DNA from 2 places in the Streptococcus sp. 116-D4 genome. Region 2 is predicted to be linked to the other one. Evidence: predicted binding sites of a transcription regulator. Region 2 holds the regulator's gene; the other holds the start of a gene.
What was found. The regulator CtsR, encoded in region 2, represses protease genes until heat stress. The targets are predictions, from matches to a motif close to TTGGTCAAAAAAGGTCAAANA.
Positions count from the first base shown of each region.

Region 1: the regulator CtsR is predicted to act here: its motif matches at 2,234-2,254, upstream of UKS_RS03985 (ATP-dependent Clp protease ATP-binding subunit).

Region 1 covers NZ_AP021887.1:774,150-781,609, forward strand. The annotation lists gene UKS_RS03985 (ATP-dependent Clp protease ATP-binding subunit) at 1-2,195, opposite strand, end outside; gene UKS_RS03990 (DUF1797 family protein) at 2,425-2,655, opposite strand; gene UKS_RS03995 (amino acid ABC transporter permease) at 2,846-3,529, shown strand; gene UKS_RS04000 (amino acid ABC transporter ATP-binding protein) at 3,529-4,263, shown strand; gene UKS_RS04005 (bifunctional methylenetetrahydrofolate dehydrogenase/methenyltetrahydrofolate cyclohydrolase) at 4,417-5,274, shown strand; gene UKS_RS04010 (NAD(P)H-hydrate dehydratase) at 5,416-6,267, shown strand; gene UKS_RS04015 (hypothetical protein) at 6,292-6,477, opposite strand; gene rpiA (ribose-5-phosphate isomerase RpiA) at 6,639-7,322, shown strand; gene UKS_RS04025 (phosphopentomutase) at 7,346-7,460, shown strand, end outside.
Region 2 covers NZ_AP021887.1:1,897,213-1,904,672, forward strand. The annotation lists gene UKS_RS09450 (ATP-dependent Clp protease ATP-binding subunit) at 1-2,244, opposite strand, end outside; gene UKS_RS09455 (CtsR family transcriptional regulator) at 2,246-2,704, opposite strand; gene UKS_RS09460 (ABC transporter ATP-binding protein) at 2,823-3,551, opposite strand; gene UKS_RS09465 (ABC transporter substrate-binding protein) at 3,551-4,558, opposite strand; gene UKS_RS09470 (ABC transporter permease) at 4,596-5,354, opposite strand; gene UKS_RS09475 (thiamine-binding protein) at 5,317-5,607, opposite strand; gene cbpD (choline binding-anchored murein hydrolase CbpD) at 5,861-6,979, opposite strand; gene UKS_RS09485 (Veg family protein) at 7,069-7,335, opposite strand; gene dnaB (replicative DNA helicase) at 7,337-7,460, opposite strand, start outside.

The sequences.
Region 1 (7,460 bases), 820 kb from region 2:
TTGCTAGTCATAACTGCTTTTAGGTCTTTTTCGCTTGGATTTTCAAGGTAGTAATCAGTGATTGCGTCCTCAATATAGTCTTGAATAGTACGACGAAGTGGGCGTGCTCCCATTTTTGGATCATAGCCTAGGTCAACCAATTTTTCCTTGACCTTGTCAGTTACATCTAAATGAATGTTGTTGTTAGAAAGGCGTTTGTTAACATCTGCTAGCATGAGCTCGACAATCTGAAGGAGGTTGTCCTTGCTGAGAGCCTTAAATTCGATAATCCCATCAAAACGATTCATAAACTCTGGGCGAAAGAAGTTACCGAGTTCACTGAGAACAGAGTTGGTACGTCCTTCTCTAGCAGCTCCAAATCCAACGCTAGCTTCGGCTTTTCCAGTCCCAGCATTTGAAGTCATGATGATGATGGTATCCTTGAAGCTAACGGTGCGTCCTTGCCCATCTGTCAAACGACCATCATCCAAGACCTGGAGGAACATGTGCATAACATCTGGATGGGCTTTCTCTACTTCATCCAAGAGAATAAGAGAATATGGATTACGGCGGACTTTTTCAGTTAATTGCCCAGCCTCGTCGTAGCCGACATAACCTGGAGGGGCGCCGACTAATTTAGCCACACTGTGTTTTTCCATATATTCACTCATATCAAAGCGAATCATACTGTCAGCAGAACCAAAGAGTTCGATAGCTAGTTGTTTGGAAAGTTCTGTCTTACCGACACCAGTTGGCCCGACGAAGAGGAAGCTTCCGATTGGGCGGTTAGGCGTACCGAGACCGACACGATTACGGCGAATAGCCTTGGCAATCTTATCGACAGCATCATCTTGTCCAATAACATGAGACTTGAGGTCTTCGGCTAGATGGATGAGTTGAGATTGTTCTTTCTCTTTTAAATCACCAACAGGGATGTTTGTTTTCTGCTCGATAATATGCTCAATGGTTTTCTCGCTGATGATAGGAGTATCTTGGTCTGTGACCTTTTTCTTTTGCATTTCCTTATACTTGGCAATCTGGTCGCGGAAGTAGGCGGCCTTCTCAAAATCTTCCTCTCGTGTAGCTTGGGATTTGAGATTTTCAGCCTCAATCAAGCGCTGATCAATGACTTTAGGATCCACAAAATTCAAGGTCAAGTTCATCTTAGAACCAGCTTCATCTAGGAGGTCAATGGCCTTGTCAGGTAAGAAGCGATCTTGGATGTAACGATTGGAAAGAGTTGCCGCTGCTTCAATTGCAGCATCGGTATATTGAACGTGGTGGTAATCTTCGTATTTCTTTTGAATTCCTTTGAGGATAGTAATTGTTTCGTCCACAGTTGGTTCATCGACCTTAACAGGCTGCATACGACGTTCTAGGGCAGCATCCTTTTCAATAATACGGTATTCATTGAGGGTAGTAGCGCCGACCAGTTGCAGTTCCCCACGAGCAAGGGCGGGCTTGAGGATATTTCCTGCATCCATATTGCCATCGCCCGCAGATCCCGCACCGACAATTTCATGGATCTCATCGATAAAGAGGATGATGTCCTCACGTTTGCGAATTTCTTCCATGAGTTTTTGCATGCGTTCTTCAAATTGTCCTCGGATACCTGTTCCTTGTACTAGGCTAACCACATCCAGACGGATGACTTGTTTACCTTGGAGTTTGTGTGGAACATCGCCATCGACAATCTTCTGGGCTAGACCTTCGACAACTGCAGTTTTTCCGACACCTGGTTCACCGATAAGGACAGGATTATTCTTGGTTCTGCGATTTAGAATTTCGATGACACGGATAATTTCATCGTCGCGTCCAATAACGGGGTCAATATCCCCACGACGGGCAATTTCAGTTACGTTGATACCAAATTCTTCCAGCAGGCCTTTTTCTTGGTTAGGTGGCGGAGTCTGAGCAGGTCCACGATTTTTGGAACCATAACCGCCATTTCCACCGTAACCTCCACCTGATTGGGTTGGGGGAGTCGGAGGAGTGTTGTTAGAAGGTCTAAAATTGTTTAGGTCATTGAAGAAATCACCAAAGGGATCAAAATCATGATTGTTCAGATCCGTTATACCTTTAAAGAGGCTATTGTTAGGATCTGTTTTGATAATCTTATAGCAGTTTTGACAGAGGTCAATTTGTTTTTGCTTTCCATTGAGATTGGTATAAAGATGGATTGTTGAGTCGTTGATTTTACAGTTTTGACAAAGCATACATCTACCTCATTTCTTTCTTTAGCCTGACCTGTCGAAAGGTCAAAAATAGTCAAATTTCTATACTCTCATTATAACAGGATTGAGGTGTAAAGCAAGTAAAAAGATTGAAGCTTTGAGAAGTTGTTACAATGAAATTCTTTGTGAATTTGACCTATAAAAAAATCCTATTTGTGAGACAAAAAGGATTTTGGTAAGACATGCAGGGTGTACCCCAGCTTGTTTTGTACTAGTAAAGGAGTTCGTAAATCTCCATTGCAATCAAGTCAATGCTGTCAAATGTATAAGTTTCGCGAGCCTCGACATCACGGAGGGTAAAGATTGAGCCATTTTCTTCGTCGTGGCTATATGCAACTTCTGCAACAACAACTCCTTCGCGTTCAAAATTACGTTTTAAATTTCCACCGTCTTTTGTCATTGCTTCAAGGCGGTTGATGATTCTAACCAAATGTGATTCCATTTTGATTCTCCTTCATTTCTTATCGTTACTATTTTACCATAAAGGAGGTCAACTTGACTAGAAAAAACTAAGATTTCTCGCTAATTCTACCAGTTTTAAGATTTTTTGAATAAATTAAACCAAATATTTGAATTTTAATTCAATCCATGTTATAATCATACAGTATTCTATTTTAGAAAGCAGTGTGACTATGAATTTTTCTTTTTTACCTAAGTATTTACCTTATTTTAACTATGGGGCTGTTGTGACGGTTCTCATTTCTATCTGTGTTGTCTTTTTGGGAACTATTTTGGGTGTTGTCTTGGCTTTTGGACAACGATCAAAGTTTAAACCGCTTGTTTGGCTCGCCAACTTGTACGTTTGGATTTTCCGTGGGACACCGATGATGGTTCAGATTATGATTGCCTTTGCCCTTATGCACATCAATGCTCCGACTATTCAGGTTGGGATTTTGGGTGTTGATCTCTCTCGTCTGATTCCAGGGATTTTGATTATCTCAATGAACAGTGGTGCTTATGTTTCTGAGACTGTTCGTGCCGGGATTAATGCGGTTCCTAAGGGGCAGTTAGAGGCGGCCTATTCTCTAGGAATTCGTCCTAAAAATGCGATGCGCTACGTGATTTTGCCACAAGCTATCAAAAATATTTTGCCAGCATTGGGGAACGAATTTATCACTATTATCAAGGATAGTTCCCTCTTGTCAGCTATCGGTGTTATGGAGTTGTGGAATGGGGCTACAACAGTTTCTACAACAACCTATCTACCTTTAACACCACTTTTATTTGCAGCCTTTTATTACTTGATTATGACCTCTATTTTGACAGTGGCCTTGAAAGCTTTTGAAAAACGTATGGGACAAGGAGATAAGAAATAATGACAGAAACCTTGATGAAAATTGAAAATTTACATAAATCTTTTGGAAAGAATGAAGTATTGAAGGACATCAACCTCGAGATTAAAAAAGGAGAAGTTGTCGTTATTATCGGTCCTTCAGGGAGTTGGAAATCTACCTTGCTTCGCTCTATGAATTTATTGGAAGAAGCGACTAAGGGGAGGGTTATCTTTGAGGGAGTCGATATTACAGACAAGAAGAATAACCTGTTTGCCATGCGTGAGAAGATGGGCATGGTTTTCCAACAATTTAATCTCTTTCCTAATATGACTGTGATGGAAAATATCACCTTGTCTCCTATCAAGACCAAAGGTGAAAGCAAGGCCGTTGCTGAGAAAAGAGCTCAGGAACTTTTGGAAAAAGTTGGTTTACCAGATAAGGCAACTGCTTATCCACAGAGTTTGTCAGGTGGCCAGCAACAGCGGATTGCTATTGCGCGTGGTTTAGCTATGGAACCTGATGTTTTGTTCTTTGACGAGCCAACTTCAGCCCTGGACCCTGAGATGGTAGGTGAGGTGTTGACTGTTATGCAAGACCTAGCCAAGACAGGGATGACCATGGTTATCGTAACACATGAGATGGGATTTGCTCGTGAGGTGGCAGATCGTGTTATCTTTATGGCAGACGGTGTGGTTGTTGAAGACGGAACACCTGAACAGATTTTTGAACAAACCCAAGAACAACGGACTAAGGACTTCTTGAGTAAGGTTTTATAATCTATTTTAAAATTTTAAGACAAGATTAGTGAAAAGCTCGACCCGAGCTTTTTCTTATAGTATGAAACTATAGGGTTGCCTAGAAAAGAAGTGTTAGAGGATGCTGGCAGTTTTTGGTATAATGGAAGATATTTGAAAGAAAAGAGAAGTGATATGACACAGATTATTGATGGGAAGGCTTTAGCAGCTAAGTTACAAGGACAGTTGGCTGAAAAGACTGCCAAACTAAAAGAAGAGACAGGTCTAGTACCTGGTTTGGTAGTGATTTTGGTTGGGGACAGCCCTGCTAGCCAAGTCTACGTTCGAAATAAGGAACGTTCTGCCCTTGCAGCTGGTTTCCGTAGTGAAGTAGTGCGAGTTCCAGAGACAATTACTCAAGAGGAATTGTTAGACCTGATTGCCAAATACAATCAGGATCCAGCTTGGCATGGGATTTTGGTCCAGTTACCATTACCTAATCATATCGATGAAGAGGCAGTTTTGTTGGCCATTGACCCAGAAAAGGATGTGGATGGTTTCCATCCCCTAAATATGGGGCGTCTCTGGTCTGGTCATCCTGTCATGATTCCTTCTACACCTGCAGGAATTATGGAAATGTTCCATGAATACGGGATTGACTTGGAAGGTAAAAATGCGGTCGTTATCGGTCGTTCCAATATCGTTGGAAAACCTATGGCCCAGCTTCTTTTGGCCAAGAATGCTACAGTGACCTTGACCCATTCACGTACTCATAATCTTGCCAAGGTGGCTGCTAAAGCAGATATTCTGGTGGTCGCAATTGGCCGCGCCAAGTTTGTGACTGCTGACTTTGTCAAACCAGGTGCGGTAGTCATTGATGTTGGGATGAATCGTGATGAAAATGGTAAGCTCTGTGGGGATGTGGATTATGAGGCAGTTGCCCCACTTGCTAGCCACATCACGCCAGTCCCTGGAGGTGTTGGTCCTATGACCATTACTATGTTGATGGAGCAAACCTATCAGGCAGCCCTTCGGACATTGGATAGAAAATAAGAGAAACATTCGCTGAAGAGAGTGTATTTTATATAGTTATATTTAAAATGGCAGAAATGAGTATTAAATTTTAGATATAAGATTACAAAAGGAGGTCTGCGCCTCCTTTTTGTTGTATAATAAAAGAGAGAGGGAAAAACGATGAAAGTGATTGATCACGTATTATTAGAAAAAGTCATGATTGAACGTTCTCGTACCAGTCATAAAGGAGACTATGGCCGTCTGCTGTTGCTGGGTGGGACTTATCCTTATGGTGGTGCCATCATGATGGCTGCTTTGGCAGCTGTTAAAAGTGGAGCTGGTTTGGTGACCGTTGGCACAGACAAGGAAAATATCTCAACTCTGCACAGCCATTTACCTGAGGCTATGGCTTTTTCTCTTCAAGACCAGCAATTGTTAAAAGAGCAATTGGAGAAGGCAGAAGTTGTCTTGCTGGGGCCTGGTTTACGAGACGATGCTTTTGGAGAAAATCTAGTCAAACAGGTCTTTGCTAGCTTAAAAAAGAATCAGATTTTGATTGTAGACGGAGGGGCCTTAACCATTCTTGCTAGAACGAGTTTGTCGTTTCCATCTAACCAGCTTATTTTAACTCCACACCAAAAAGAATGGGAAAAGTTGTCTGGTATTGCTATTGAAAAGCAAAACGAAGATGCAACAGCTAGTGCCCTAACTTCCTTTCCTCAAGGAATAATTTTGGTGGAGAAAGGTCCAGATACTCGTATTTGGCAAGCTGGCCAGTCTGATTATTACCAGTTACAGGTTGGCGGTCCCTATCAGGCGACTGGTGGTATGGGAGATACTCTGGCTGGAATGATTGCAGGATTTGCAGGCCAATTTCGACAGGCCAGTCTCTACGAACGTGTGGTGGTAGCAACCCATCTTCATTCAGCCGTAGCCCAAGAACTAGCTCAGGAACATTATGTGGTCTTGCCAACGGAAATCAGCAGTTGTCTGCCTAAAATAATGAAAAAAATATCTCAAAAAGGCACCTGATTCTTTCAGGCGCCTTTATATCTTTTAGAAAAATCCCTTAATCTTTCCAACGAGTCCATCTAGACCTTCTGAACCAGAAATCAACTGTCGAGCTTGGGAGAAATATTCTCCAAGCTGTTCTTGATTTTCTGCAACAAATGTTTTTGCAGCTTCGACATCTTTTGTTTCGATTAGCTCTCTTACTTGGTTAAACAAATCTAATGGGGTCATCTTATCTCTCCTTTTCTGTACTCAACTATTTGACCACCTTTATGCTAAAAAACCAATCCTAGTAAGATTTCTTCGAGAATGGTTATCGGTTTCAATTTTCAGATGAATATTAAGTCTTTACATGGTATAATAAAAGTAGCTTTTTGTTTGGAGGTGTTTAAGTGGAAAATCTGAAAAAAATAGCAGGCATCAAGGCTGCTGAGTTCGTAACCAATGGAATGGTTGTAGGACTTGGAACAGGCTCGACTGCTTATTATTTCGTAGAAGAAATCGGTCGTAGAGTCAAGGAGGAAGGACTTCAAATTACAGCCGTAACGACTTCTAGTGTAACGACAAATCAGGCACAAGGATTGAATATACCGCTTAAGTCTATTGATGAGGTGGATGAGGTTGATGTGACGGTTGATGGAGCTGATGAGGTGGATCGTCAGTTTAATGGTATTAAAGGAGGCGGTGGTGCCCTTCTAATGGAAAAAGTAGTTGCGACACCAACTAAACAGTATATCTGGGTGGTAGATGAGAGCAAGATGGTTGAGAAACTGGGCGCTTTTAAACTACCTGTCGAAGTTGTCCAATATGGAGCAGAACAGGTTTTCCGTCGTTTTGAAAAAGCTGGTTATAAGCCAAGTTTTCGTGAAAAAGATGGCCAACGCTTTGTGACGGATATGAAAAATTTCATCATTGACCTTGATTTAGGTGCTATTGAAGATCCGATTGCTTTGGGGCAAGAATTGGACCATGTCGTTGGAGTCGTAGAGCACGGTTTATTCAACCAAATGGTGGATAAGGTCATCGTTGCTGGACGAGACGGGGTTCAGATTTTAACTTCAACAAAAGTAAACTAATCAACATAATAAGGAGACACACTATGCCAAAATTTAATCGTATTCACTTGGTGGTACTCGATTCTGTAGGAATCGGTGCTGCACCAGATGCTAATAACTTTGTCAATGCAGGGGTTCCAGATGGAGCTTCTGACACAT
Region 2 (7,460 bases):
TTGTAATTTCAAGTCAATGCCTTTTTCAGCCAAACTTGCCACTAAAGGTTTGACCATAATCTTCACCACTTCCTGCATATGATCGCTAGAAAGGCTATGGAAGACCACCTTTTCATCAATACGGTTGATAAACTCAGGTCTATAAGCTTTTTTCAGCTCTTCAAACATGCGTTTTTCCATATTTTCCTGGTCAAAACGAATATCCTTTGCCCCAAATCCAACTGTCTTGTCATCCCGAAGGGCTGTCGCACCAAGGTTTGACGTCATGATGATAATGGTATTTGAAAAGTCAACCTTGCGGCCCTTGCTATCGGTCAAGACACCGTCATCCAAGACCTGCAAGAGCACATTAAAGATGTCTGGGTGGGCCTTTTCTACCTCGTCAAAGAGGAGAACAGAGTATGGTTTATTGCGAACCTTCTCGGTCAACTCCCCACCTTCTTCGTAACCAACATAACCCGGAGGAGCTCCATTGAGACGGCTGGCTGCGAATTTCTCCATATACTCACTCATATCAAAGCGGATAAGAGCTGATTCGTCGTCAAAAAGAACTTCTGCCAGAGCCTTGGCCAATTCAGTCTTCCCGACACCTGTAGGCCCTAAGAACATAAAGGAACCAATAGGACGCTTATGACTGCGAATCCCTGACTGGTTGCGGCGAATGGCACGGCTAATACTTGAAACAGCTTGATCTTGACCGATGACACGTTTGTGCAGTTCAGCTTCCAAGTTTAAGTATTTCTTAGCATCAGTCTGAGTCAGTTTTTGGACTGGAATACCTGACAAGCGACTTAAGGTGGTCAAAATATCAGACTCTGTTACCAAGTCTTGATAGACAGGCAATTCCTCTTCTTTTACGATTAGCTGAGCTGCTTGTTTCCACTTGCCATCCATCAAGGCCTTGTCAGCTGAACTCAAGCCAGAATCGTCTGCTGTTACATGCTTAGCCTTATTTTGCACTGTTGCTGCTGCCTCATCCAAAAGATCAATAGCGGAGTCTGGCAAGTGACGACTAGTCAAGTAACGATGAGCCATCTTGACAGCTGTTTCAACCGCATCATCTGTGATTTGCACACGATGATGCTTCTCATAGGTCGCTTTCAAACCTTGCAAAATGGCCATGCTGTCTGCCACACTTGGCTCTTCAATCGTCACTTTGGCGAATCGACGAGAAAGGGCCGCATCTTTTTCAATGTGTTTTTGGTACTCTTCTTGAGTGGTGGCACCAACTGTTCTCAAAGTTCCACGCGCCAAGGCTGGCTTCAAGATATTGGCCGCATCTAGAGTTGAGTCAATTCCACTACCAGAACCCATGATGGTATGAAGTTCATCGATAAAGAGGATGACTTGGCCATCTTCTTCAATATCCTTTATGATATTGTTCATGCGTTCTTCAAAGTCACCACGGAAGCGTGTCCCTGCAACAACATTCATCAAATCAAGCTCTAACACGCGCATCTTAGCCATTTCCGCAGGCACATCCCCTCTAGCAATACGCTGAGCAAGACCAAGCGCCAGAGCAGTTTTCCCGACACCTGCATCCCCAACCAAGACAGGATTATTCTTGGTCTTCCGACTCAAGATTTGAATCATACGTGAGATTTCCTTGTCCCGACCGATGACTGGCTCTAACTTGCCAGAACGCGCTTGCTCTGTCAAATCATGCGTATAGTCCTCGAGACCACCACTTGAAGTCTGGGGCATGCCCATCATATTCGCCATAGAATTTTGCTTGTCAGCTACTGTACGATGGCGTTGGCGTAAAGCCTTGAGGTCTTCACGAGTCCAGCCTGCCCGTTCTTCTAAATTTCGACGAAGAGCAGCAATCTTGACCTGATCTTTCTTGTCTTCATAAGAAAAACCAGCCCTCTCCAAGATACGAGTCGCCAAGGCATTGCCATCATGCAAAATCGCATAAAGGACATGCTCTGTCCCTAGCATCTTAGCATGGACCACTGATGCTACATACTCTGCTTCGTCAAAAAGAACCTGCAAACGATGAGAAAACGGCAATTCCGTAAAGGTTTCATCCTGGCTATAGTCCGTTTCAGTCAGTTCCAAAGCCACCTCTTCTAAACGGTCCATCTCATATGGATAATCATTTAAAGTCGCCCCGGCCACACTATAACTGTGATTGGACATGGCAATCAACAAGTGCCAAGACTCTAGATAACGAGCTCCAAAATGGCTAGCCACCATGTAGGCACTTTCGATACATTCATTCAATGCTTTTGAATAGTTCATCTTACTTCCCTTTTCTATCTACCTCTTGTATGACCTGTCGTAGCATATTAGCACGAAGGATTGGAGCTTCTTCTCCTAGAACGCGATCCAAAGCTACTGCTACCAGCAAATTCATCTCTTGCTTGGTCATCAATTCCTGCTCAACCAAAAGCTGTAGAATATCTTCATAAATCTCTTGACTGAGTCGCTCACCAATTGAGTAAAGCAGCTCCCTGAGCATTTCATGATGACTAGAAAACTCAATCCGTCCTATACGAATATAACCTCCGCCACCACGCTTACTTTCAACCAAGTAGCCTCTACTTTCCGTAAAGCGTGTCTTGATCACATAGTTAATCTGACTAGGAACAACCTGAAAAGTATCTGCCAACTGACTCCGTTGCAACTCCACGATACCAGATTGATCTAAAATCGCCTTGATGTAGGCCTCAATATGATCCGATGTATTTTTAAATCTCATTACAAACCCACCTTTCTCTTTGAACCTTGACCTTATCTGACTATTATACCGAAATTTTCTCATTTTTAAAAGAAAAAGGGCGTCGGTAAAGGATAATCTTCACCAACTCCCTCTTTTTCTACTTATCTAAGCCTAATTCTGCCAAGATTTGACGTTTGTAGGCAATCTTTTGGACTTCCTTGTCCTCATCTTCAGACCAATCTAGTTTAATTTCTGAAACAATCTGCCCAGGGCGATTTTTCAAGATATAGATGCGGTCACTGAGATTGAGGGCCTCCTCGATACTATGCGTGATGATCAAGGTTGTTAGCTGCAACTGCTTGTGAATCTCAAGATACCAAGCGTGGAGTTCCATCTTGGTCATCTCATCCAAGGCGCTAAAGGCCTCATCTAAAAGAAAGAGCTTGTGCCCGAAAAGATAGGTACGAAGCAAGGCCACACGCTGGCGCATCCCACCACTGAGTTCATGAGGGTATTTATCTCTGACAGCTGTCAACTGGAAGGTCGCAAGAATTTCATCTGCACGAGCAATAGCTTCTGCCTTATCCACCTTTTGAATCAAGAGGGGAAGAATGATATTACCAAGCACCGTCTTGTGCTCCAAGAGCAGATCCTTTTGCAACATATAACTCACGCGCCCTTTGGGATTTTCCTCCCCATCAAGGACAATTCTCCCTGACTGAACTTCTAAAATCCCAGCGATTAGATTAAAGAGGGTGGTCTTTCCTACACCACTTGGGCCTAAGATAGAAACCACTTCACCTGAAGTCACTTGTAGGTTAATATCCTCTAAAATCTTTTCATCATCGTAGGCGTAGCTTACGTGTTCTAGTCTAATTTCTGTCATTATTTTACAAATTCGTTGGTAAATCCTTTATCTGTCAAGTCTTCCTTGAGGATTCCATTTTCTTTATCCCATTTGTAGAAGGCATTCCAGCGAGCTGCATCAAATTGTCCCCATTTTTCCTTGTCGCTAGCATATTCTTTTGACAAGTATTTTTGAGATTCGATGACAAAGTCACGTTTTTCCTTGAGTTCAGGTGCATTTTTGATGAGGATATCAGCTGCTTCCTCTGGATGCTCCATGGCATATTGGTAGCCTTTTTTGATAGCTTGGATGACTTTACGAGCTTCTTCTTTGTTGTCTTTCAGATAGTCATTGTTAGCAATGATAACTGGTGAATAGTAGTCAAATTCTTTAACGTAGTCTTTCAAATACATGAAGTTAGCATCTACACCTTGCGATTTAGCAAGGATACCATCCCAACCGTAGTAGATCCAAGCAGTATCAAAGACCCCATTGGCAATCGGTGTGATCGAGTTTGAATCATTATTTGGTACTTTTTCAACTTTTTCAAAGTCTCCACCTTGAGATTCTACCAAGGTTTTCAACATAGCAAGTTCAGTTGGGTCATTCCAAGTTCCGTATTTCTTACCAACTAAGTCTTTTGGACTGGTTACATTGTCAGACTTACGAGAGATGATTCCTGATGTATTGTGCTCAACGATTGCTGCAACGGCTGTAATTCCTGCCCCTTTTTCCAATTTCTTAGCCATGTAGTCTTGGAAATAGATAGCAAACGGTGCCTTACCATTGATAACTAGGTCTGATGAGCTTTCTTCTGGTGGCAATTTCAAATCAACATCCACTCCAGCTTCTTTGAAATAACCTTTTTCTTTGGCTACATAAAGTCCGGTGTGGTTGGTATTTGGTGTCCAGTCTAGGATAAAGTCAATCTTCTTAAGTTCTGCTTCCTTATTATCCTTAGAAGCAGTTCCTTGACCACAGGCCACAAGCACAACAGCTAGAAGAGCTGTTAAAACAGTTAAAAACACTTTCCATGTTTTTTTCATTTTGATTTCCTCTTTTCTTTTTACAAAACGCTCTATTTTAAGTACGTTTCCATTTAATCACATATTTTTCACTGACATCAACCAGCTTCATACCGAGAAGGCTGATAATCGATACCAGAATAATAATAGCAAACATGGTATCATACTGAAACAGTTTCTTTGACTGAATCATATAGACACCTAGTCCTTCAAAGCCTCCCAACCACTCAGATACCACTGTTGTGATAAAGGCGTAGGAGACACTGACCCTCAGACCTGCATAAAAGTAAGGCAGGCTGACTGGAATTTTAAAATGCCACAGGATTTGCCAAGGCTTGGCTCGCATCAGACTAAACAAGGTCAGCATATCCTTGTCACAATGCCTAAAACCGTCCAAAATGCTGACGATGATAGGAAAGGTTGTCGTTAAAATAATCAAGACAATCTTGGGTAAAATCCCATAACCTAGCCACAAGACCAGGATAGGGGCTATGGCAATAGTCGGGATCGTCTGAACAACCACCATCATTGGGTAAATCAGGTCATTAAGCCAAGTCAAACTATCCATGAGCACAGCCATGAGACAGGCTATCAAGACTCCCAAAACCAACCCCAGTAAAGCCACTCTCAAGGTCGCCCAGCTATGGTGCCAGAGAAATTCTCTATCACGAACAAAGGCCTGGAGAATTTCAAGAGGGGTCGGCAGGATAAACTTAGGAAGAAGTTTAAGCAACCCTGCTAGCTGCCAGATTGACAAGACTCCCAAAAAACCCAATAGACTAATGTGTCGCCTCAGTATACTTTTCAAGTTTCTCATCAATACTTAAAATCTCTCCTACATTTATTTTGACATTGGCAAAGACATTGTCTGCCTCCTGCCCTGCCACTTCTAGCGCTTCTTTGAGAATGCGCATAAGCTCATCAAACTCCCCTTCCAAGACTGTTTCAAATGGTGTCACCACCATCGTCACTTCTTGAGCTTGCAGATAAGCGATGATCTGATCGATAACAGCAATCCGATCAATCCCCTGTGATAGGGGTAAAACTTGCAAGGCAATGCTTGCTTTCATAACAACCTCCTCTTCTCGTTTTCCTTTGACAAAAAGAAAAACCTTTGCCATATATGGAAAAGGTCAAGAGTAGACTAAGTATCGTTCCCTACGCTGGCATTACCCAGATCAGGTGCGGTCGAAGCTTAACGCTTCCTCTCAGACTGTACACAGACTCCCATATATTATATGGATATATGATAGCGCAAAATAAAAAAAATGTCAAGGAAACTGCTTACAGAAAAGAGTAGGAAAAATTTCCTACTCCCATTTTCTATACTCGCTCGCCATCACTATTTACTCTGTAGCCATCCACCGTCGTATTAACAGCTAAGGCACCTGAAGAGTAAGAATAATACCACTTACCAGAGACTTGATACCAGCCTGTTTTCATTGCACCTGAACTATCCAGATAATACCAAACTCCATTTTCCTTTAACCAGCCTGTCTGCATTTCACCAGATGATTTCAGATAATACCAGCTAGAACCATCTTTCAGCCAGCCTGTTGATTTAGACCCATTTGATTTAAAATGATACCAACTACCATTTATTTTCTTCCAACCGACAGTTGAACTGTTATTGGATCCATAGTTAGAGCTATTTCCTGATTGATTCTGATAATTCTGTGAAGAAGTCACACTCTCTAGCTGGATATAGCGACGACTTCCGTTATAAGCCGTATAACTCAACCACTTGTATCCATCTTTTTCGAGAATTTGATCATAATGAACATTCTCCCCAGGATAATAGTAATCAATCGCAGTTGCGCTAGTTAGAGGCTGATTTTTGATAGCAGCCTTAGCCTTAAAATAATGTGTTCCCCCTGTTGAAGTTGAGGATTGACTATTTCCAACACTGCCACCAGCCAAATCTTTAAAATGAATAAAACCGGTCATAGTATTGGCCTTCACGACGCGCTTGTTATAAGATTCCCTCATTCCATAATTGTATTCTTCAATCTCAATCTCATCTCCCACTACATTTGATACCCAGGCAACATGACCATAAGTTCCTGCAGTAGACCAAGCAATGGAGCCAATAGCTGGCGTATTATCTACACGATACCCTTCACGACGAGCACGATAGCCCCATTCATTCGCATTTCCATAAGCAGCCGGAATCTCAAAACCATTGACATTACTCAAACGAAAGGCTGCAAAAGAAGTACATTGACGAGAATACATGCGCCACTTATCAATCTCCTGGCTCCCATTTTTATAATGAGCAGGATAATCATCCCCACGCGCAATTGATCCATTTCCTCCCGAATAAGCATATACACTATTACCCGCTGCTAGCATCATTCCTACTACTAGAAAAGGAACAACCTTTTTAACTGATTTTCTAAAAGAAAATCTTGTCTCTGTTACTGTAAATGGTGAAATTTTCATTCTTCCTCCTTGAAAAATAATATAAATCGAAGTTTGCCTTCACTTAAACTATTCGGAGAAAAAAGAAAAAGTGAGAAAATTTTCTCACTTTAGTCAAGATAATGGATTAGATTTTTTTCGGTAAGGATATCTGAGTAAGTAAAGGATTCAACGTAAACATTAGCTTGTTTATCTCCTTCAACATTTCCAAATTCCACGATAAATAGGGATGGATAAACCTCAATTAACTTACCCAATCTATTTTTTTGACGCTTACGACCATTCTCCAAAGTCATTTCTACGACTTGTCCCTCATGTGCCTTGATTTCTTCTTTGATTTTTTTCATCTTGGCTACATCTGTAAATGCATCTGACATCTTATGCCTCCCTCTTTGAGATACTTGAAAATTTATTGTATTCTTTTTGGAAAATTAATTCCACCGTTCCACGAGCTCCACTACGGTTTTTCTCGATAATAACCTCTATCTTATTATTTGGTATG